DNA from 4 places in the Paenibacillus sp. SSG-1 genome. Region 3 is predicted to be linked to each of the others. Evidence: riboswitches for the same ligand, from Rfam matches in the RefSeq annotation. Region 3 holds a riboswitch; each other region holds the start of a gene.
What was found. A riboswitch is a leader RNA that binds a small molecule or an ion and turns the genes downstream of it on or off. The one in region 3 is predicted to bind thiamine pyrophosphate.
Positions count from the first base shown of each region.

Region 1: it holds a riboswitch for thiamine pyrophosphate, as region 3 does, so the genes downstream of both, BCV73_RS26980 (ABC transporter substrate-binding protein) here and thiE (thiamine phosphate synthase) in region 3, are expected to answer to the same signal.
Region 2: it holds a riboswitch for thiamine pyrophosphate, as region 3 does, so the genes downstream of both, tenA (thiaminase II) here and thiE (thiamine phosphate synthase) in region 3, are expected to answer to the same signal.
Region 4: it holds a riboswitch for thiamine pyrophosphate, as region 3 does, so the genes downstream of both, BCV73_RS21210 (ECF transporter S component) here and thiE (thiamine phosphate synthase) in region 3, are expected to answer to the same signal.

Region 1 is NZ_MBRK01000001.1:5,878,961-5,884,616, forward strand. It holds gene BCV73_RS26955 (MFS transporter) at 1-865, shown strand, start outside; gene BCV73_RS26960 (MBL fold metallo-hydrolase) at 1,017-1,757, shown strand; gene BCV73_RS26965 (CGNR zinc finger domain-containing protein) at 1,771-2,370, shown strand; gene BCV73_RS26970 (hypothetical protein) at 2,433-2,729, opposite strand; gene BCV73_RS26975 (VOC family protein) at 2,907-3,293, shown strand; TPP riboswitch at 3,368-3,480, shown strand; gene BCV73_RS26980 (ABC transporter substrate-binding protein) at 3,698-4,747, shown strand; gene BCV73_RS26985 (thiamine-binding protein) at 4,802-5,095, shown strand; gene BCV73_RS26990 (ABC transporter permease) at 5,092-5,656, shown strand, end outside.
Region 2 is NZ_MBRK01000001.1:2,062,659-2,068,314, forward strand. It holds gene BCV73_RS09725 (response regulator transcription factor) at 1-5, shown strand, start outside; gene BCV73_RS09730 (serine hydrolase domain-containing protein) at 160-1,089, shown strand; gene BCV73_RS09735 (hypothetical protein) at 1,231-1,551, opposite strand; gene BCV73_RS09740 (class I SAM-dependent methyltransferase) at 1,709-2,431, shown strand; gene BCV73_RS09745 (YrdB family protein) at 2,537-2,863, shown strand; TPP riboswitch at 2,998-3,102, shown strand; gene tenA (thiaminase II) at 3,242-3,940, shown strand; gene thiM (hydroxyethylthiazole kinase) at 3,937-4,785, shown strand; gene thiD (bifunctional hydroxymethylpyrimidine kinase/phosphomethylpyrimidine kinase) at 4,782-5,597, shown strand.
Region 3 is NZ_MBRK01000001.1:383,608-389,263, forward strand. It holds gene BCV73_RS01950 (tetratricopeptide repeat protein) at 1-635, shown strand, start outside; gene BCV73_RS01955 (DUF1266 domain-containing protein) at 651-1,370, shown strand; gene BCV73_RS01960 (NADAR family protein) at 1,456-2,010, shown strand; gene BCV73_RS34710 (hypothetical protein) at 2,016-2,201, shown strand; gene yhbH (sporulation protein YhbH) at 2,307-3,464, opposite strand; TPP riboswitch at 3,703-3,812, shown strand; gene thiE (thiamine phosphate synthase) at 3,957-4,604, shown strand; gene thiS (sulfur carrier protein ThiS) at 4,588-4,785, shown strand; gene BCV73_RS01980 (thiazole synthase) at 4,794-5,573, shown strand; gene thiO (glycine oxidase ThiO) at 5,600-5,656, shown strand, end outside.
Region 4 is NZ_MBRK01000001.1:4,568,318-4,573,973, reverse strand. It holds gene BCV73_RS21220 (SDR family oxidoreductase) at 1-765, shown strand, start outside; gene asd (archaetidylserine decarboxylase) at 784-1,578, opposite strand; TPP riboswitch at 1,859-1,972, shown strand; gene BCV73_RS21210 (ECF transporter S component) at 2,052-2,663, shown strand; gene BCV73_RS21205 (ABC transporter ATP-binding protein) at 2,656-4,266, shown strand; gene BCV73_RS21200 (energy-coupling factor transporter transmembrane component T family protein) at 4,263-5,075, shown strand; gene BCV73_RS21195 (YheC/YheD family endospore coat-associated protein) at 5,267-5,656, opposite strand, start outside.

The DNA.
Region 1 (5,656 bases), 5.5 Mb from region 3:
TAAAACCGCTGTGGCGATGAGCCGCCTGGAGGTCTTTTTCGGGGTCGGGGCCATGGTCATGCCGCTAATCGCAAGCGGATTCATTACGGAAGGATGGTGGAGGTTTTCGTTCCTCGTCATTTCGCTGATCGCACTCGTCACGCTGCTGTTCTGGTCGAAGGCCTCCTTCGGTGAAATCGATGCCGTGCTGAGCGCCAAAGGGCCTGCCGCTTCCGTATCCGGTCAAGAGCATGCCTCGGCCAAACGCTTCCCTTATCAAGGCGGAGCTTTCGGCATTCTCGTCCTCTTTATCGTATTCTTCTTTCTGTACGTCGGCACCGAGATGAGCCTGGCCAACTTTATGCCGGCCATCCTGATTGAGAAAATGGGCATGAAGGAAGCCGCCGCCGCGCTCAGCGTCACCTGCTTCTGGATCGCGATGTCCGTCGGCCGGATCTTTGCCGGCGTCGTCGCCGAAAAGATTCATTACCGGGTCTACGTGCTGTTCAGCTGCCTCATCACCCTGGTGCTGCTGATCGTGTTCCCGCTGATGGGCAAGGTATGGTCGGCTTTCGCGATCATCCTGCTGCTCGGGCTGTTCATGTCGGGGATCTTTTCGATTGCGCTCGTATTTGCGAGCAAGCTGCTGCAGGGCAGCGAAGAATCGACACCCAGCATTTTGATCGCCTCCGGCGGCGTCGGCGGAGCCATCCTGCCGCTTATCATGGGCTGGAGCCTGGACCATCTGGAAGTGAACCAGTCGGCATGGATGCTCGCGGTGTTCACTGCCGGCATGGTCGTGCTCAGCTTTGCGGCTTTCCAGCTGCAGCGGCGGAAGCTGGTTCACCAGAGCGGACTGCAGGGGCCATCAGGTGCAGGAAAATAAGCCATTCAAATTAAAAGCGGGCCAGCCGCCCCGCTTTTTTTTATTTTTGTATAACCCCTAAAAATATATTTACAGGTTATAAAAATACAGCTATACTCCAATTATAACTTGTAATACAAATTTTAGAGGTTATACAAAGGAGATGGATGACATGGAACTTCAAAAGCTTCCCTGGGCAGGCATTCGAGTGACGGCAGGAGCCACATCGGTGGTCATTGACCCGCTTTATCATTTTCCGGAAAGATACGCCAAGTCTCACGAACCGCTCTTCCCGCTTAACGAATACGGCCCGGCAGATGCGGTGCTGATCACCCATGAGCATGCGGATCACTTTGATCCCCAGGCCATCATCGATGCCTACGGGGCTGACATTCCCGTGTACCTCCCGCAGGAGAGCGTCCTCCTTGCCGAAAATAGCGGCCTCAACCGCGTAATCGGTGCTTCCGTCGGCGATGCCTTCCAAATCGGTGCGCTGAGCGCAGCCGCCACGTACTCCGTCGACGGGGTCGGAGACGTGCAGATCGCCTGGGCGCTGAGCGACGGCGAGCACCGCCTGCTCCACTGCGGAGATACGCTGTGGCACGGTTACTGGTGGAAGATTGCCGCGGCTCACGGCCCATTCGATGCGGTATGCCTGCCGGTGAACGGTGCCGTTCTGGAACGTCCTGATCGTCAGCCGCCCAGCGGCATGCCGATTACGCTGCTTCCGGAACAAGCGGCCGCGGCCGCACGCGTTCTCGGGGCCAAACGGCTGGTGCCGATCCACCATACCGCCATCCACCATCCGCCTGTATACCTCCAGACTCCCGATTGGCAAAATCGCCTGCGGACTGCAGTTGGTGATACAATGGACATAGCATTCCTGAACACAAAGGAAACGATTACTCTATAAAGGATGACGCATCATGGATAAATCCCCTTCCCGCAATGTGCTGGGAGGCGCCCTGTGGATCAATCTCGCCAATACGGTGCGCATGCGGGAGCACCGGGTCACGGATATGCTGGAGGAGCCAGGTTATTTAGACGAATGGCTTCACGATAATGAATTGCACGGCTTGAACAATACCGCAGGGGCAGCTTCAGCTGTGCCGCGGGAAGACCTGCTGCCCGAACTGCTCCGTCTGCGCGGCGTGTGCCGGCTCGTTCTAGAAGACCTGGACCATGGCGGTACCTTGTCGGATGAGGCATTCGCCGCCATGGAGGCCGAAGCTTCGCGGTTAGACGTGGCGCTTCGGGCTGAGCGGGATGCGCAGGGCACCCCCCTTCTCATCACCTACGGGCAAACCGCCGTCCAAGGCGTGCTGTACCCCATCGTCCGCTCCCTCTTCGAGACGCTGGCAAGCGTATCTTCGGACCGCATCCGGATCTGCGAGCATGACGACTGCATCCTGCATTTTGTGGACACCTCTAAGAGCGGCAAGCGGCGCTGGTGCAGCATGGACACTTGCGGCAACCGCCATAAGGCGGCCGAATTTTATGCGAAGAAGAAGCAGCGCGGGAACTAAAATAAGCCTGGGATCGTCTGATGGACATCCCGGGCTTTAATCAAATGAGCCTGTTGCGTTGTTCACTGCCCTTGATTTATATGGCGGACACTCTCCAGTTTAGCTCCTTTGTCCAACGACTTGTAGGAGTATGTCGATAAGTACGTTTTTCCGACCTCTAACAAGTTCCAAGTGTTTTCATTATCGACTTTAATTTTAAACGCTCCTTCTTCTTTACTATGGGTTTTCTCGGCGACAATCCAGTATGTCGAGCCAATGAGCTGCTTATCGAGTATCGTTATGTCCCCTCCACTGGATGTTGGCCCGGTACATGCTGTCAACATACACATGAAAAGCCATGCTGCAATTATTTTTTTCAAGACCCTCTCCCCCGTTCCTGACTATTTCAATACCTAACGAAGCCACCAAGCAGCCTATCATTTATAAACAATGATGTTTACATAAAGTTGCCTTACACCTCGGATTTAAATGCTATAATAGCCTTAATTTAGGGCAAACCCATTACTTATAAGTACTATGAAAAGGAGCTTATACATATGGCTAATAAACGTTTGGATCATGTCGGCATCGTCGTACGGGATTTGGAGTCAACCATCCGATTTTATACCGAGATCGTGGGCCTGGAGCTGAAAGGCAGGCTGACACACACCAACGGCGTGTTCCAGCTGGCGTTTCTCGGCTTCGGGGGCAGTAACGAGACGGAAATCGAGCTCATTCAAGGCTACAGCTACGACCTGCCGGCTGAGGGCACGGTGCACCATTTTGCGATCCATGTCGACGATATTCAGAAGGAATTTGAGCGGATCCAGGCGCTCGACGGCGTGGAGCTGATCGATCAGGAAATCGTGACCCTGCCGAACGGATACCAATATTTCTTTATCTATGGTCCGGAAAAAGAATGGATCGAATTTTTCCAGAGATAATCTGGAATCGGGCGGATGTCTGGACACCCCCATGGGGATGGACTATAATATGGGAGGAAAACAACCCGAAAACCTTATAGAATCCGGGGTGCTGGAATTGGCCGGCTGAGATTGTATCCCTTCAAGATACTGACCCTTTTAACCTGATCTGGGTAATGCCAGCGTAGGAAACCGTTTGTCACGGCATACAAGCCGTGCTGATCTTGCGCATATGAAGCGTCCCGTTTACGGGGCGCTTTTTTCATTCATACTAGTGAAAAACGGGATTACGCCTTGCGAATGCTTCGATGATTCAGTCACTCAGATCGGCTTACGATTCTAAATATAACGGGGAGAGGGGATCACCGGTCGGTGCTTCCACAGAGAGAACAAGAACGGCCGGACATCAAAGGAGAGAGAAAGCCATGAAGAACAAATCCATCGGCCTGCTGCTGGTCTGCATGCTCGTACTGGCGCTTGCCGGATGCGGCGGCAGCCAGAACAATACGGGCGGCGGAGAAGGAACATCCGCTTCCGACACCACGGCAGGCCAGGACAACACCGCAGCGAAGCCGCTGAAGGACGTCAAAGTCGTCCTCGACTGGACGCCCAACACGAACCATACTGGGCTCTATGCTGCCAAAGACTTGGGCTATTATAAAGAAGAAGGCTTGAACGTCGAGATCGTGCAGCCGGGCTCCACCGGCGCCGACGCCATGGTCGCTTCCGGCAAGGCGCCCTTCGGCGTAAGCTATCAGGAGAGCGTGACCCAGGCCCGCACGCAGGGCGTGCCGCTCGTCTCGATCGCCGCGGTCATCCAGCACAATACGTCGGGCTTTGCCGCACCGGTAGACCGGGGGATCAAGACGCCGAAGGATTTTGAAGGCAAAACCTACGGCGGCTGGGGCTCCCCTGTGGAAGAAGCCGTCATGGGCTCCATCATGGAGATCGACAAGGCGGACGTGAAGAAGGTAAAAATCGTCAATATGGGCGACGCCGATTATTTTACCGCCGTGAAGCGGGACATCGACTTCGCCTGGATCTTCTACGGCTGGACCGGAATCGAGGCGAAGCTGCGCGGCGAGCCGCTGGACATGCTGTATGTCAAAGATTATTCCGATAAGCTGGACTACTACACACCGGTTCTCGTAACGAACGAGAAGCAGATCAAGGATGACCCCGAGCTGGTTAAAGCGTTTATGCGCGCGACCGCCAAAGGTTATCAGTACGCGATCGACAAGCCGGAAGAAGCTGCCAACCTGCTGCTGAAGGACGTGCCGGACCTCGATAAGCAGCTGGTGATCGAAAGCCAGAAATGGTTAAGTCCTAAATATCAAGACGACGCAGCCCGCTGGGGCGAGCAGAAGGAACAGATCTGGAAGGGCTATTCCGACTGGATGTACGATCACAAGCTGCTGGACAAGCCGCTGGACGTGAAGAGTGCGTACACGAATGACTTTTTGCCGGAACAATAAGCAGCACATAACCTAAGAGATACCGTAACCTATGAAGAGAGGAAGTAGATTCGCATGGCCAATACGCTGTTAAGCATTCAGGTGATCCCGAAGACGCCGGGCAACGAAGACTCTTACGCCTACGTCGACCGTGCCATTGAGGTCATTCAGCAGTCCGGCGTGAAGCATGAGGTGCACCCGCTGGAAACGACGATGGAGGGCGAGCTGGAGGAGCTGCTGGACGTCGTGCGCAAAATGCACGAAGCTCTGGTGGCCGCAGGCAGCCCGAGTATCATCTCCCAGGTCAAAATCGCCCATAATCCCGGCGGAATCAGCATGGACAAGCTGACGGAGAAGTACCGTCCATGAGAAGCTGGTGGAAAAACGTATGGCCGCCCCTCGTGGCGGTCATCTTCTTTTTGCTCGTGTGGCAGCTGCTGACCTCCCTGTTCCATATTGAACAATGGATTTTGCCTGCGCCGAGCGACATCGCCCGGGAAGCCGCGGCCGCTTCCGGCGGCTTGTGGGAGCATGTATGGGCCACGCTGAAGCTGACCGTGTTCGGCTTCGCCATCGGAACCGCCATCGGGCTGGTCATCGCACTGATTCTGCATTTGATTCCGTTTTTAAAACAGGCGCTGTATCCGCTGCTCATTCTAAGCCAAAATATCCCGACCATCGCCCTCGCCCCCCTGCTGATGATCTGGTTCGGCTTCGGCCTCCTGCCCAAGCTGATCGTCATCACGCTCGTCTGCTTTTTTCCGGTGGCGGTCGCCGCCCTGGGCGGCTTGAAGCAGACCGATCCCGTCATGATGAACTACATGCGCATGATCGGGGCGGGCAAGGGCCAAATCTTCGCCAAGCTGGAGCTGCCCCACGCGCTCCCTTCCATCTTCTCCGGCATTAAAATTGCCGCCACCTACAGTGTCA
Region 2 (5,656 bases), 1.7 Mb from region 3:
GGTGAACCCCCGAGACCGGCTGGCGGCTCCTGACTTGCTGTTATGTGTTGGTTTGAAAACCGGGAACGAAGCGAATAAAAAAGGTAACGGGCAGCAGGAAAATTATATGATGTTGGCGAACATATATTCCTATCATGATTATCATTAAGAGGAGTGTATGTGAATTTGGACAGCGTTCCTAACCAAGCAGCATTTGAGCCATTGGATGAAGTCGTCCGAAAGGCACGCACCGAATACGGTGCGTCAGCTTCATCCATTCTGGTCATACACAACGACAGGATCGTCTATGAGCAATATCATGGATTTCATCATCATAAAGGAGGAGCGGTTCCCGTTACGAAGTCCTCCATGTTCAACATTTACTCCACCCGAAAAACGTATATCTCCTGTGCAATGGCTATGGCGGCTCTGGACAACGGAGTACCGATCTCCACCCCGGTTGCAGAAGTGTTGAGCGATTACCCCGGTGAAGATTTGGGGCAGTTGACATTATGTGATTTGGCGACTGCTTCCGGCCCTAAATTTTTTCATGATATGCAATGGGAGAGGGAAGGGATTCAAGGGCAGGTAGTGAGAGCCTTGTCAGGGAAGTCTATTGCGGCGTTTCTGGAGGAGCGCGTTTTAAAGCCGCTCAGCTGCAAGGAAACCATATGGGCTACCGCGCCAACGGCCAGTCTTGTCTGCGACTATGCAACGAATCCAGCCTATGCTACGGTTCGTCTGGAATCCCATGAAGGGCATGAAAGAAACATGTATACGAGCACCAGGGATTTGGCCAAGTGGGGGTACCTGCATTTGAAACGGGGAAGCGCGGGAGGGCGTCAGCTGATTCCGTCAGCATTTTATCAGCTCAGCGACGAGTTGAAAGCAATGAATCCCGATCGCCGTATACTGGGGTGGTATCATCGCTCGGATTGGCTGTACGCTACCGGAGCGGCAGGATGCCATGTGGTTGTCTACCCGGAGCATCAGGCCGTAGGTGTCAGAATGCTCAATAAGTATACGAGCCGTTATGAAGACGACCAGCATCTTTTCAATAACGCCCTCCTGCAGTGTCTGCAGCAAGCTGGAACGACGAGCGTTCTGTAGCCAAATGCATTGCCCTTCAGAGGCGTGAAACCCGCTGAAAGCAAATAAATCAAGCGTAAAAGGCTGCCGTGAGGCAGCCTTTTACCGTTACTGGATGAGCAATGAGGAAGTGGTACGAGCATGAAAACCAGAATCTAGGGATCATGATGTCGGCCTCGGATGGCCACGGCGAGCCAATCCACGCTTCATCCCGTAAATGAGGAGATCAACCGCCGCACCGATGATGACTGCCATGACGATGGAGAGAAGATACGCCGGGAACCGTAAGGGAATAAAGTAACTGTTCGTTACGAAAGCGTGTTTATCGGACAGCCACCCCGAATACACTGGGTCATGCAGCAAGGCTTCAAGCAAGGGATTCAGCCGGATCAGTATGATGTTGGCCAAACCCTGTCCGGAGGCATCCAGTATGCAGGTGAGGATCATACATAACGTGAGCCAAAAAGAAACGCTTTTTAACAAAGACAATCCCCGCCTTCAAACTTGTTCTTGTCATTTATAACGCATCCTGCGGCAATTAAGTTATGCACAGCTTACATAAAGCTGGTTTATTTATATCCAACCTTTCTGTTGGTTGGTATAATATGGTGGTGAATAGCGAGTCTACGGAGGTGGTTGCATGAAAGAGAAGGTGCTTGAAGCTTATACCAAGCTCGCCAAGGACTATGAACTGCATACCGATTCGGACAGCGGCGCCAATGCATACTACGAGCGTCCGGCCATGCTGGAGCTGCTGCCAACGGATATGTCCGGACTCCATGCCCTTGATGCAGGCTGCGCCGCAGGATGGTATACCGAGCAGTTCGTTTCCCGGGGGGCATCGGTATCGGCGATCGATTTCAGCCCCGATATGGTGGGCGCGGCCAAACGGCGAGTCGGCAGTCAAGCGGAGATTCGGGTTCACGATCTAAGCGAACCGCTGCCTTACGGTACGAATAAGTTCGACTTGATTCTCAGTTCGCTAACGCTGCATTACATCGAAGACTGGGATCCCCTGTTCCGTGAGTTTCAGCGGGTTTTGAAGCCCGGAGGAACGTTATTGTTTTCGGTGCACCATCCGTTTATGGACTTTACCGTTTTTAAGAGACCGGATTATTTTGTACGGGAGCTGCTTGTAGACCGGTGGACGAAGAAAGAGGCAGGCAGCGTTGAAGTAACGTTCTTCCGCAGACCCCTGCAGGAAATCGTCAATATGACGTCAAGCTGGTTTGTACTGGACCGGCTTGTCGAACCAAGGCCGGTTCCCGAGTTTCTGGAGCGGCTGCCGGAGTCGGCCGACTTCTACCAGCGGATTCTGCATCACCCGCATTTTTTAATTGTGAAAGCCCACAAGCCGGAGTGAGAGGGGAAGAGTCGCTGCGGTAGGCAAGAAACAATCGGCATAATTTTACTCTGAGAATGGCTTCATTCCAAAGGCCCTGACCGGCCCAAAACGGAGGGTTTGGCAATGATTGTGATCGACCTTATCTTTTTTCTAATGGAGCTGTGCGCACTGGCAGCCTTTTGCCTGTGGGGATTTAAACTGGATACCGCCTTGTGGATCCGTATCGTGGCAGGAATAGGTTCGCCGGTCGTTGTTGCTGTTTTTTGGGGCATGTATGTCGCACCGAAAGCGACCTTCCCGGTGACGCTTCCCGTCCGGGCTGTGCTGCAGCTGATCGTATTCGGACTGGCCGCGGCTGCGCTGTACGGATCAGGTTATCGAACGGCCGCTGCCATTTATGCTGCTGTCGTCATCGTCGAGATGATCCTTTCTTACGCGTTGAAAAGATAAACACTTGAAGGTGGAAGGAGATCCGCATAAACGATCGACAAGCTTTTTCCCGGTATCCCGCCAGCAGCTTTTTTTGTTTGACAACACCGGCAAACGGAGCTACAGTTATTCATGAACTTGTAAAATATCATACGAAAATCCACTAGGGGAGCTGCGGAGGCAGCTGAGACAAGCGATCGCTTGGACCCTTTGAACCTGATCCGGTTAATACCGGCGGAGGGAAGTGGAGCAGGCCTTTACATACGCAACTTTCTTGATGAGCTACATTCAGGATGACACTGCAAATAGCGGCCGCTCCATTTCGGGGCGGCTTTTTTGTGTTGGCTCCCCCGCGCCCCGACATGCGATTTTCGTCAAAATTAACGGAGGTGCATTATCATGGCCCGTTTTACCGAAGAATTGAGACACGCGGCAGATCCTATTTATCAAGCGATTTTCAAGCATCCGTTTGTACGGGGGATTGCGGAAGGTACATTGTCCAAGGAGCAGCTGATTCACTATGTGAAGCAGGATTTTGAATATCTAAATGCCTACATCCGGATCTATGGCATTGCCATATCCCGATGCGATTGCCGGCAGACGACCGCGCTTTTCAACGAACAGATTTCGTTTATTTTGAACAGCGAAACGCATCCCCACCAAAACTTTTGTGATGTCGCCGGTGTTGCATATGAGGAACTGCAAGGCTATCCGCTGGCTCCATCGGCCAATCATTACATCCGGCATATGCTGAACGTCGCCCACGAGGGGGGACTAGAAGATATTGTAGCTGCGCTGTTACCTTGCCCGTGGACCTATACGGAAATCGGCCAACGTCTTCTGGAGGAAGTCCAGCCGGAGAAATCCCATCCGTTTTATGAATGGATGCACTTTTACGGTGACCGGGAAAGCGGCGTGACGGTACAGCTGCGGCAGCTGCTCGACGAATGGGCGGAGGGCCTTCCTCCCGCAAGAAAAAAACGGCTGATGGAGCATTTTCTGACCAGCTGTCAGCTGGAGTACATGTTCTGGGATATGGCGTTTACGCTTGAGGATTGGCCGGTTTCCCTGGCTGCAGCGGAAGGGGTGGGACGATGACCGCCGATATGTTTCCGTCCGGACTCATCCAGCTTCCTTTACGGATAAAAGAGCAGCGTCCGCTCATTCACAACATAACGAATGTGGTCGTGACCAACTTTACGGCCAACGGCCTGCTTGCCCTTGGCGCCTCCCCGGTTATGGCCTATGCCAAAGAGGAGGTGGCCGATATGGCTCCGGGCGCCCAAGCCGTCGTCCTGAATCTCGGAACCCTGAGCAGCGAATTGGTGGAAGCGGCGATCATCGCCGGCCGATCGGCTAATGATCATGGCGTTCCGGTGTTCCTGGATCCCGTCGGCGCGGGAGCGACCGCATTTCGCACGGAGGCTGCGCTGCGGATTTTGCGCGAGGTCCGCGTATCACTGGTTCGGGGCAACGCAGCGGAGGTTGCCCATCTCATTGGTGAATCCGGCGCGATAAAAGGCGTCGACGCAGGGGAGGCCGGGGAATCCGCTCCCGCCGACTTGGCGGCACGGGCGGCACACCGTCTGGGGACGCTCGTCGCCATTACCGGGCAAGAAGATGTGATCACCGACGGAACGAGAGGATACTTGATCCGGGGCGGACATCCGATGCTGACCCAAGTCACCGGAACCGGCTGCTTGCTGACATCGGTGATCGCCGCCTTTGGAGCAGTCGAATCCGATCTGCTGTCCGCCGGCGCGGCCGCCTTGGCGTACTACGGTGAAGCGGCCGTTCGGGCATTTGAGCGGGCAGGCTTTGAGGGGCCGGGAAGCTTCCAAATCGCTTTCCTCGACGCGTTGTCTGTAATGGACCGGCATCCGCTGGAGGAAGGAACCATTACCGCTCTTCTGGAGTCGGCAGGAAGGGGATTTGTGCAATGAGCATCTCGAAAGCATTGACGGTAGCCGGTTCTGACAGCGGCGGCGGGGCAGGCATCCAGGCGGATATCAAAACGTTCCAGGAGCTCGGCGTATTCGGTATGTCGGCCATTACAGCCATTACCGTTCAAAACACACTCGGGGTACAAGGCGTTTATCCGCTTCCTGCGGCTGCGGCAGCTGAACAAATGGATGCCGTGGGCACCGACCTCGGCGTGGATGCGGTCAAAACCGGTATGCTGTTCAGCGCGGATATTATTGAGGCCGTCGCAGGACGTATAGCCGCTTTTGGCTGGAGGAATGTGGTCGTCGACCCGGTTATGGTCGCCAAAGGCGGCGCGCGGCTGCTGCAGCAGGACGCGGTAGACGCGCTGAAGAACAAGCTGCTGCCGCTGGCTGCTGTCGTCACGCCGAACATTCCGGAGGCGGAAGTGCTCGCGGGGATGGCGATCCGGTCGATGGAGGAACGCTGCGAGGCGGCCTACCGCATCGCGGCTTACGGTCCGGCGATGGTTGTGATCAAGGGCGGACATGACGAATCGTCTGACAAGGCGGTTGATCTTACTTTCGACGGAAAATCCTTCTCGACCCTGGAAGGGAGTCGGATTGACACGCGTCATACGCATGGAACGGGATGCACCTTCTCGGCTGCGATCGCCGCTGAGCTGGCTAAAGGGAACCCGGTCAACGAGGCCGTACGGACGGCCCGTGAATTCATTCAGGCGGCCATCGAGAACGCGCTCGGCATTGGCGGCGGGAGCGGTCCGACGAATCATTGGGCCTACCGCAGCCAAAAGGAAGGGGCGGCAAGATAGAGGCAGCCGATACCTGCCTGCTTCACAAGCGATTAGCACCTGTCTATATAGACAGGTTT
Region 3 (5,656 bases):
GCGATCTGGAAGAAGCGGAAGCGTGCTTGTCCGAAGCTTCGGCATGGTTTGCCGACGATCTGGATCTGCAGCTGCTATGGGGAAAATATAACCTGGCCGTGGGCAACCGGCAGGAAGCGCTGAAATGTTTCGGCCATGCGATCCTGCTGCAGCCGGATGATCTGGAGGCTTATCGTTACGCGGCACAGCTTCGATACGATGATCAGCGGTATGAAGAGGCGCTTTCGGATTGCGAGCGCATTTTGGCTGCCCATCCGGACGATCAGGATGCACTCAGTTTGGAGGGACGGTGCCTCACCGCGATGGGACGGATATCGGAGGCCAAGGAACGGATGAAGCGTTCTTTTGACATAAACAATCAGCATATGAGCACCCTGATGTACTGGTCGTCTACCGCAAATAAGCATCACTACGATCAGGGGAAGATCGACCCGGCCGAGCACCGCAGGTTGGTCAAAAACAATATTATATTCGACGGTTTTTTATTTCTTCGGTTAACTTGGCTTTATATTTTTGTGTATATCGTGCTGCAGTTGTTTTTTGACGTGCCCGTTATCGTCACGGGGGTGTTCGTGGCCATTCTGCTGTGGTATTTATACAGAACGTTAAGAGCACACCGGGTGCTATCAACCTAGATATTGGAGGACGACATGCGCAGCGATTACAAGAAGAAGCAAATCAAACAGCTGGAGCTGTACTTCCGCAGTCTCTCCAGCGTATGCATCGACAGCGTGCTGGCTTATTATTATGTGCCGTACGAGTTTTTGAAATTTGAGCGTTACCTCGGGAACCGGGTTTTGAAAAAGGGGCTGCGGCTCTGGGACATCAAGGATGCCGAGTCTTTAAAGACCCGGATTCGCTGGCTGCTGGAGGACGGGAACCGTGACGATTATAAGGCCCTGCACGCCGAACTGTCGGCGCTGCCGGAACAGGCACGGCAAAACTGGATGGAGGCATCCAAGGACTATCCGGAATATGCCCGGATGAGCGTGGTTCAGACGTTTTTGCTGCAGCTGCCCGCCGGAGAAATAGCCGCCTTCGGGGGCGGCTGGGCGATTTTCTTGAGCCGGATCGGACTCGCTTACGGATATTTGACGAAGGAAGAGGCTTGGGCCATTAAATTGGAAGCGGCCGGGTATGTGCAGCAGCATTACCGCAGCTGGGAAGAGTATTTGATCGCATTTATGGCCGGCAGCCGCTTTTGGAAACCGGAGGAGCAGTTTGCAAATGTAGTCTATATCATGACCCGCGGACAGACGCTGCTGGGGATGGGTACCTTCGCTTCCCGGAAGGCGCCATGGGATATTCCGCTTGAGCCGGGAGGTGAACGAGCAGCGTACCGTAAGGAATCGGCCAGCCTGGATGCCTGAGGCGGTGATCAATGGGCATGCGGATCACAGGGCCTTTAAATTGTGGGGCTTAAGTACGCTGGATGCTCTTAAAGGGGGGATTTGGATGTATACCTTGGAAGAACTCCGGAAGGCATTCCGGAAAGGGACTAAGCTGAAATATGTTTTTTTCTGGGGGCACCAGCCCGCGGCGGACGGTTCTATTTCGAAGAGCTGCTTCAGTCAGTGGTGGGAAGCAAAGTTTACCGTGGACGGTGTGGAATATGCAAGTGCCGAGCACTATATGATGGCCGAGAAAGCCAGGCTGTTCGGTGACGAAGAGATCCGAGAACAGATTCTCGCAGCCAAGCATCCGAAGCAGGCCAAAGATCTGGGACGGAAGGTGAGAGGATTCGATCCGGCCGTATGGGACCGGGAAGGGTACTCCATTGTGGTCCGGGGAAACGAAGCGAAATTTTCCCAAAACGACGATTTGAAGCAATTTCTGCTGGGTACCGGGCAGCGGGTGCTGGTAGAGGCCAGTCCTGTGGATTCGATCTGGGGCGTTGGGTTGGCCGCGGATGACGAGGCGGTCCTGAACCCGCTGCTGTGGAAAGGGAAGAACCTGCTTGGCTTTGCCTTGATGGAGGTTCGGGACCGGCTGCAGACAGAGGGAGCATAGGGATAGTGCGTAGCATGCACGTCGTGCATGCGGGGCCCAGCGGGAGTGAAGAACTTGGCAGCCGTAAGGAGCACGCTGGCAATGAGGAGCACATTGGCAATGATGAAAATGCCGTCGGTGAGGAGCTTGGCAGGAGTCAGGATCAGTCGACTATGGGAAAAAGGCTGCACATCGAGGGTCATGCTATATAGAGGTCACCCGGCCATGCAAAAAGGTCGTTGTCGGTTACTCAGCGTAACGGGACAACGACCTTTTTATATGCCGTAACTTTGCGTTTGATGAGGCGGTGTTTCGGCTTAGGTCAGTGCGCCTTCCTGCTTTTTAAAGAACGTACGCAGCGCCTGGTAGACTTCGCCCTTTTCTTTGATGACGTAATACATGAACTGATCGAGTTTGATATTCCGGTACGCGGACATCAGCGTGCTGCTCCTGTTGTACTGGTTGACCTCTCCGTAACCGAACATATTGCTGACTTTAAGCAGCTCGCCAATCAGCCGCACGCAGCGTTCGTTATCGGAAGTCAAGTTGTCGCCGTCCGAGAAATGGAACGGATAAATATTGTACTTGGCGGGCGGGTAGCGCCGGTCGATGATTTCCAGCGCTTTCTGGTAGGCGGACGAGCAGATCGTGCCCCCGCTTTCGCCCCGGGTAAAGAAATCCTCTTCGGTGACTTCTTTGGCCTCCGTATGGTGGGCCACAAAGACGATGTCGACCTTTTCGTACTGGCGGCGCAGGAAGCGGGTCATCCAGAAGAAGAAGCTGCGTGCACAGTATTTCTCAAACGTGCCCATGGACCCGGACGTATCCATCATCGCAATGATGACCGCGCTGGAATGGGGAACGACGACGTCCTCCCACGTTTTGTAACGCAGATCGTCTGGGCTGATATGGTGAATTCCCGGCTTGCCGCTGGTGGCGTTGCGCCGCAGATTTTCCAGGATCGTCCGCTTCTTGTCGATGTTGGACTGCATGCCTTTTTTGCGGATGTCGTTGAACGTGATCGATTCGGTTTCGACTTCCTGCTGCTCTTTCGGCTTCATATTCGGCAGCTCCAGCTGATCGAACAGCATGTTCTCCAAGTCTTCGAGGCTGATCTCGGCTTCCATAATGTCTTGGCCTGGCTGGTCGCCGGCTTTTTCGCCTTGACCCGGCTTTTGCACCGGATCCCTGCCCAGCACGTCTCCCACCTGGCTGTCGCCGTCTCCCTGGCCGACATGCTTTTGCTTCTGGTAGTTATAAATGAAACGGTATTCATCGAGGCTCCGGATGGGTACCTTGATGATTTGCTTACCGTCCGACATCACGATGTTTTCTTCTGTGATCAGGTCGGGCAGGTTCTGCTTGATGATTTCCTTAACCTTCTCCTGATGGCGGACCTGATCCTGGTACCCTTTCCGGTGCAGTGACCAGTCCTCCTTGGACACCACAAACAGCGAATGATCGTCTGATGGCATGTTCAGGCACCTCCCATGTTCCCATACTCAGCACAAACTTTGGCTTGTTAAACATTTATATTCACGGGCGGGGACGATATGTGATGACGCAAGAGATAAAATAAGAAGTTTGCCGCACCCAAATATATGAAATTTTGCGAGAATCGCTGCTATGGATGAGATAGGCGTTCCGATGCGGGTGATCTCACTCTGGCTATTGCCAAAAGTCAGCAGTTTGGGCTATAGTGGTTGTGAAATTAAATAGGAATGCGGGTGCTGGATGAAGTCCGGCTGAGATGGCAGCCTTATGCTGCGGACCGTTAATCTGATCCAGGTAATGCTGGCGTAGAGAATATCATTCGAATTGCGGTGCCATTCGTGTATTTCTCGAATGGTTTTTTTGTGTTAACCGGGTAAGAGGGCGCTTTCGCAAGGGCGAGGGCTTACCCTTCGCGATGATAGAAGCCGGCATGAAATGGAGGGAAAGGCAAAGGGAAGAGAGGAGAAGCAGTCATGGTCGATTTTCGTCTGTATGCGATTACCGGCGAGACGTTCCATCCGGGACGCCGGCTGGTGGACGTGATGGAGCAAGCCATTCGGGGAGGCGCGGACATCGTTCAATTCCGCGACAAAACAAGCGGAAGAGAGGAGCTGCTGCGCAAGGCGGCGGAGCTGCGGGAGCTGACCCGCCGCTACGGCGTTCCTTTTATCGTGAACGATCACGTTGATATCGCGATGGAGGTGGACGCGGACGGGATTCACCTCGGTCAAGGCGATATGCCGATCGCGGAAGCCAGAAAGCTTGTCGGCTCCAAGATCATCGGCATATCCACCCATGCGATTTCAGAAGCGCAGCTCGCCGAAGCGGAAGGGGCGGATTATATCGGCGTCGGGCCAATCTATGCGACGGCTACGAAAGCCGATGTGGTGGATCCGGTCGGTCTTTCGTACGTTCGGGAAGTCGCCGGGATCATCAAGATCCCGTTTGTGGCGATTGGCGGCATCAAGCTGGGCAACGTGGACGAAGTGATCCGGGCCGGTGCGAGCCGCGTCTGCGCGGTGAGCGAGATCGTCGGCAGCCCTGACCCGGAAGCGGTATGCCGGGCGTTCATTCACAAGCTTGAAGGTAGAGGAGGAGCGGCGGATGGAACTGGTCATTAACGGAACAAAGCGGGAGCTGGCGGCCGAGACGGTAGCCGATGTCCTCCGCCTGCTGGGGCTGTCCGGCAGGCCGGTCATGGTGGAAGCGGACGGACAGGTGCTGAAGATCGAGCAGTGGGAGACGACTCCGGTTGTACCTGGAATGAAGCTGGAGCTGGTCCATTTCGTAGCGGGAGGTTGAAGGGAAAAATGAGCAGAGATAATTGGCAGGTTGGCGGACAGGAACTGTCGTCGAGGTTGTTTTTGGGGACCGGGCTGTTCCCCGATCCTTATGTGCAGATGGAGGCGATCAAAGCTTCGGGAACCGAGGTGCTGACGTTCGCTATCCGCCGGATCCATCTCGATTCGGTGGAGGATGATTCGATTTTGCAGCATGTGGAGCCTCAGAAATACATCTACCTTCCCAACACGTCCGGGGCGACAACGGCCGAAGAGGCGGTCCGGATAGCCCGGCTGGCGCGGGCTTCGGGACTCAGCGACTGGATCAAGGTGGAGATTAGTGCCAATAAGCGCACGCTCCTGCCCGATCCGATTGAAACGTTAAAAGCGACGGAAATATTGGTCAAGGAAGGTTTTACGGTACTGCCGTATATCTCCGACGATCCGGTAATCTGCAAAAAGCTGGAGGAGGCAGGGGCAGCCGCGGTGATGCCCGGTGCAGCGCCCATCGGGACCGGCCTCGGCATTCTGAATCCGTACCATCTCGGATTGATCGTGGAGGAGCTGTCGGTCCCTGTCATCGTAGATGCGGGGCTGGGGACAGCCAGCGACGTGGCGCTCGCGATGGAGCTGGGAGTCTCCGGCATTCTGATGAATACCCCGGTGGCCAAAGCCAAAGACCCCGTGATGATGGCCCGGTCGATGAGGCTGGCGATTGAGGCGGGGCGTTTGGCCTACTTGTCCGGGCGGATTCCGAAGAAGAAATATGCTTCGGCCAGCAGCGGCCTGGAATCGCTCGTCATCGAATAAAAAAGGATGGACAGGGGGCTGTAACAATGAGCGGAGACATCATTGTCATGGGGGGCGGCATTATCGGATTATCCAGCGCGCTG
Region 4 (5,656 bases), 4.2 Mb from region 3:
TACACGGTTTTTGCCGGCATGCGAAGGCCGGAAGCGAGCGGGGAGCTGATGGACGCTGCGCAGACGGCGGGGGTAATACAGCATATTCACGTGGTTAGGCTGGATGTGACGGACGGGGGACAGGTGCTTGAGGCGGTATCGGGCATCCTGAAATCCCACCGACGCATTGACGTGCTTGTGAACAATGCAGGTACCGCATACGGAGGAATGATCGAGGAGATTCCGATGGACGTGTGGAAGGCGCAGCTGGAAACGAATTTCTTCGGGATGGTTGCGGTCACCCAGGCTGTTCTTCCCGCGATGAGGGAGGCACATCAGGGAACAATCATTCAGATCAGCAGCGTCAGCGGGGCTGTCGGATTTCCCGGTTTTGGCCCCTATGTCTCGTCGAAGTTTGCTGTGGAGGGATTTAGCGAATGCCTTGCCCTGGAAATGCGGCCATTCGGCGTCGATGTCGTTGTGGTGGAGCCGGGTTCGTACGGAACGGCCATTTGGGACAAAGGATTTGCGCAGATGAGCGCCGCCGAGCGGTCACCCTACGAGCGGATGCTGAGCCAGGTGATGGCCTTTTCCCGTGACAACGCCGGCCAGCGCGGCGATCCGGCCGATGTGGCCCGGCTGATCGCGAGAATCGCACGTATGAACAAGCCGGCATTCCGTTATGCGCTGCCTGCCGGCACACGCTGGACGATGAAGGCCAAGCAGCTGCTTCCGGGCCGGTGGTTTCAGCGGATTATGCTCGCGCTCCTAAGCAAAAAAGGCTGAGCCGGATTCGCTTCCGGTTCAGCCTTTATGCGGGTGCAGCTGACCGAGCAGCTGGCCCATGCGGACATGATCTCCGGTCCGGAGGTCTGTCCGCGGGGTGAATGCGCCGTCCTGGATCAGCAGCACGACGGTCGAACCGAACTCAAAATAGGCGAGCGGGTCGCCGTTACGCCAGGAATTGGCGGTTTCGTCGTCGTAGCGGATGCTGCTGACATTCATGGCGCCGACTTTGACGACCGCGACTTCTCCCAGGGCTCCCTTGATATACGTTATCAGCCTCTCATTGCGGCACAGCACGGATTTCATCTGGGTCATGCCAAAATCATTGACCGGGTAGCACCGGCCCTTGATATGCTCGCTCTCCACTTTCACGCCTGTGATTGGAGAGTGGATCCGGTGATAGTCGGTAGGGCTGAGGTACAGCACAAAGACATAGCCATGTTTATATAACTCCAGGTGGGGAGAGAAATTAAGCAGCTCCGCCACCGAATAATCCTGCCCTTTCACGTTCAGAATCGTGCCTGAGGTGATTTCACCCATTGCGGTGATCTTGGCGTCGACGGGGCTCGTGAGTACGTGCTCGCCTTCGTGAATTGGACGCATGCCGGGCTTCAGCCGCCGCGAAAAAAATTCGTTGAGCGTGCGGTATTCATAGATTTCTTTCTCCGCTTCATGCGCCGGGATCTGATAGCTTTTGATAAACGTAGGGATGATCCCTCTGCTGAGTCGGCTGTGCGAGAAGCGTCCCATCATGGAAGAGAGCCACTTTCGCGAGGAGAGCTCTGTCATGAGCCGCAGTAATTTCTTTGTCATGCCTAATCTCCCTTCCATACGTGCCTGTAGCACTCTGAATATATTGACATAGAACGGCTACCAAATCAATATGCAACAAATCCTGAAAACCGCCCCGGAGAAAAATGGTATTGCCAATCCTTCGAGGATCATGTATTTTGGAATCAATACGGGCCCGACGTCGACTCATCGCGGCGAGGTGCCTGTTACACGGAATCGAACCCAAGCATCTATCGCTTTGGACGGCGATGGCTCCGGGACCAGGAGGCGGCGATGCCGCGCCTTGCGTTCATCTGTGTACATATGGGAATACGGGAGCTCGAGCGAATCGGGCTGAGAGTGCAGCTAATGAACCGCTGCTGACCGGGAATCTGATCTGGATAATGCCAGCGTAGAGAATTCAAGTCCTTTTATGGGCTTATTTGACGATCTCCCTCGCTTATCCAGGGGGTTTTTTTATTGCCCAATTTTGGAAAAAGAAAGGATGTTGTCAAATGAACAGCAGTACGATGCAGATGGATCGGCCGAAGGGGCTCAAGCTCAGCGACCTGCTCGTGACGATTCTGCTCTCCCTCGTGATCGGGGTGGTGTACCATTTTTGGGGTTCGGTGAACGACTTGTTCAAGCCGTTGTTTTTCCAAGCGGATGAGCTGATGTACGGCATGTGGTTCCTCGCTTCGACGCTTGCCGCGCTTCTGATCCGCAAGCCCGGCGTAGCCCTCCTGGCCGAGGTTGCCGCGGCTCACGTAGAAATTCTGTTCGGCAGTGAATGGGGCCTTCAGCTGGCGATTTACGGCGTGGCGCAAGGTCTAGCCGCGGAGCTGATCTTCGCCCTGTTCCGTTACCGCAAATTCTCTATGGGGGTAGCAGCGCTGGCCGGCATGGCTTCGGGATTGGGATCATTCCTGGTGGATGTGTACTACGGCTACGTCACGGACTATACGACATGGATGATTGTGTTGAAGTACGTGATGCGGTTAATCAGCTCGGCGGTACTCGCAGGGTACCTCGCGTATGCCCTGACCAAAGCTTTGGAAGCAACCGGAGTAACCCAGCTGCTCCGGCCGGTGACAGCCAAGGATTATGAAGCGCTCGATCATGACTGAGACTAACCGGGGTATCGCGACGATGCAGCATTCGGCGGTGCATGAGACGGGTCAAGGAGCGGATCAAAGGACGGATCAAGGGAGCGGGCAAATTGCCGTTTCGGTAACGGACCTGCGCCTGAAGTTTCCGGGTGAGAAGGCGTTCGTGTTCAAGGATGTTTCCCTGTCCGTGCCGGCCGGGGAAAAGGTGCTTCTGCTCGGCCCAAGCGGATGCGGGAAATCGACGCTGCTGCAGGTGCTCGGCGGGTTGATTCCGGCGGTCATTGACGTTCCGCTCAAATATGCGGACATTCGGAAGCCCCGCTCGTGCGGGTATGTATTTCAGGACCCGGATACTCAGTTCTGCATGCCGTATGTCGATGAGGAGCTGGCGTTTGTGCTGGAGAACCGCCAAGTAGCCAGGGAGGATATGGTGCCGCGGATGCGGGAGGCGCTCGGACGGGTCGGCCTGGACCTCGAAGAGCTGCACACTCCGATTGAACGGCTGTCCCTGGGGATGAAGCAGCGGCTCGCGCTCGCTTCGGTCCTTCTGCTGGAACCGGAAGTGCTCCTGCTGGATGAGCCCTCGGCGCTGCTGGACCCCGAGGGGAGACAGCAAATTTGGGAGGCGGTTCGCGGTGTATCGGCCGGACGGACCGTGCTGATCGTCGAGCACCGGATCGAAGAAATCGTGAACTGGGTCGACCGGATCGTTCTGTTCGCGCCGGACGGAAGCATTCTGGCCGACGGCAAGCCGTCCGAAATCTTCACGGCGTACCGCCGGACCCTTCAGGAAAATGGCATTTGGTATCCCGGCGTTTGGGAGGATTATATCCGTCACCGGGATACATGGAACAGCGGCCTGGTGCAATCCCCGCAGCAAGGTGCGGACTTGGCGGCGCCGGTCCTCTCCTTGCGGGGGTTTGTCGGTCTCCGCGGAGATGCGCCGGCGATTATGGTGGAAGAGGCGGAGGTATATGCCGGCGATTTTGTCGCCGTTGTCGGTCCTAACGGGGCGGGAAAAAGCTCCTTGCTGCTGAGCCTGATGCAGCTTCTTCCGACCGCCGGCAGCTACGTGCTGGAAGGCAGGCTGCTGCAGGGAAGGGGCAGGAAGCGGACCTGCCCTTCGGACCGGATCGGGTTCGTGTTTCAGAACCCGGAGTTTCAGTTTGTGGCCCAGACAGTACTGGAGGAGACGGCCTTTTCCCTTCACATGCAGGGCGGCATGTCGCGGGCTGAGGTGGAGCGTAAAGCCGAAGACTGCCTGAAGACGTTTCATTTGCACGGCTTGGAGAACCGGCATCCGTATCAGCTCTCGACCGGACAGAAACGCAGGCTGAGCGTTGCCACCGCGGCGGTCCGCCGCCAGGCGGTGCTGCTGCTGGATGAACCGACGTTCGGGCAGGATGCCCGCAACGCCTTTGCCATCCTGGAATACTGCGAAGCGCTTCGCCGCAGCGGCACGGCGATCGTTATGGTGACGCATGAGCGAGAAATCGCTGAGCTGGCCGCTACCCAGGTATGGGAAATCCAAGGCGGAAGCCTGATGGCGATAAAGTCCGGGAGGCGGAGGCTTGAGGGAGAAGGCGCAGCTTCGGATGCGCAGGAGGAGGTGAGCGGATGAACCGGTTTTTGACTCCGAGCCGTCATACCTGGCTGCACCGGGCGAATCCCTCGCTGAAGCTCGCCGTGCTGATCATGTTGTTTATCGTTACGATTCAGACGCGAAGCATTGATTTTGCCGTCTATCAGGCAGCGGTCTACATCGCCCTCCTGTTTCTGCTCAGCGGTTATCCGGCATGGAAGGTGGGGCTGCTCGTTCTCTCCTTCAGCCTCGTATTCGTCTCTTCATCCCTGACGATGATCCTTTTCGGGAAAGGGGATCACGTCTGGTGGCAGTGGGGGCTGTTCCGCGTATCCGAGGAAAGCTTCTACCGCGGGCTGCACCTGGGATTCCGGGCGATTGCCTTTGCGGCAGAAGGACTGCTCTTCGTCATGACCACGCCGTCCGTCAAGCTGTTCTATTCGCTGATGCAAAATTTTCGCCTTCCCCCCAAATTCGCATACAGCTTCATGGCGTCGATCCGGCTGCTGTCCATCGTATGGGAGGAGTTTCTCATCCGCAGGCAGGCGCTGCGGATCCGCGGCGTACGGACAGGCCGGGGGCCGAGTGGCCTCCTTCAGCATGTCCGGCTGTATGCGGTGCCGCTGCTGTCGCAGAGCATCCGCCGGGCGCACCGCGTTGCCGTGGCGATGGAAGCGAAGCAGTTCAGCGGGTCGGGGCGCAGAACGTACTATTATCCGTCGGCTTTCAGCAGGTATGACGGGCTGGCAATTCTCATGTTCGTCATTGCCCTAGCGGCTGCGTACTATGCGGCCGCTGCCGTTCCCTGGTTCGGCATCGAAGATGTCAGGTACCATGGACAAGGTTAAGCCGTATGATAACTATTAGCCGATGCAGAACAGACCGAAAAAGCAGCATGACGCATTTTCGGTCTTTCGTTTAAGCATCTTTTTGTCCGGCATCCGTTGTTTTCCCGGTTTCCCGTTCTGCGTTTTTACCTGCTTTATCGGATTTCCGGAGGTTGCGCACAATTTATGGCAGACTAACCCGGGATCCGTGCTCAAAGTCCTATGCCGGCGTGCTGCCGATTTACCAGGTACCGGGCATAGGCCATGGGCTCACGATAGGTTTTTTTCCAATACTGGGGCATATTGGCGTTTCGGAAGCCGTAACGCTGATCCCGTCCGTTGCATTCAATAAAATACGGCTTGCCGCCCTTCGTGACGCCGATATCCAGGCCAAGGTCCGCCGCAAAAGGCAAATGCTGCTCCAGCTGCCGGACCACGCCGAAGGCGAGCTGATGTACGCTATCCGAGATTCTGTCCGCAGATAACCCCGGCAGGCTTTCGGCCAGAATTCGTTCGGCCGGGAAGGCCTTGCCGCCTTGAGCGACATTGGAGACGAACATTCGGGATGCGGCGACTTTGGCATACATTCCCGTCAGGCTCCA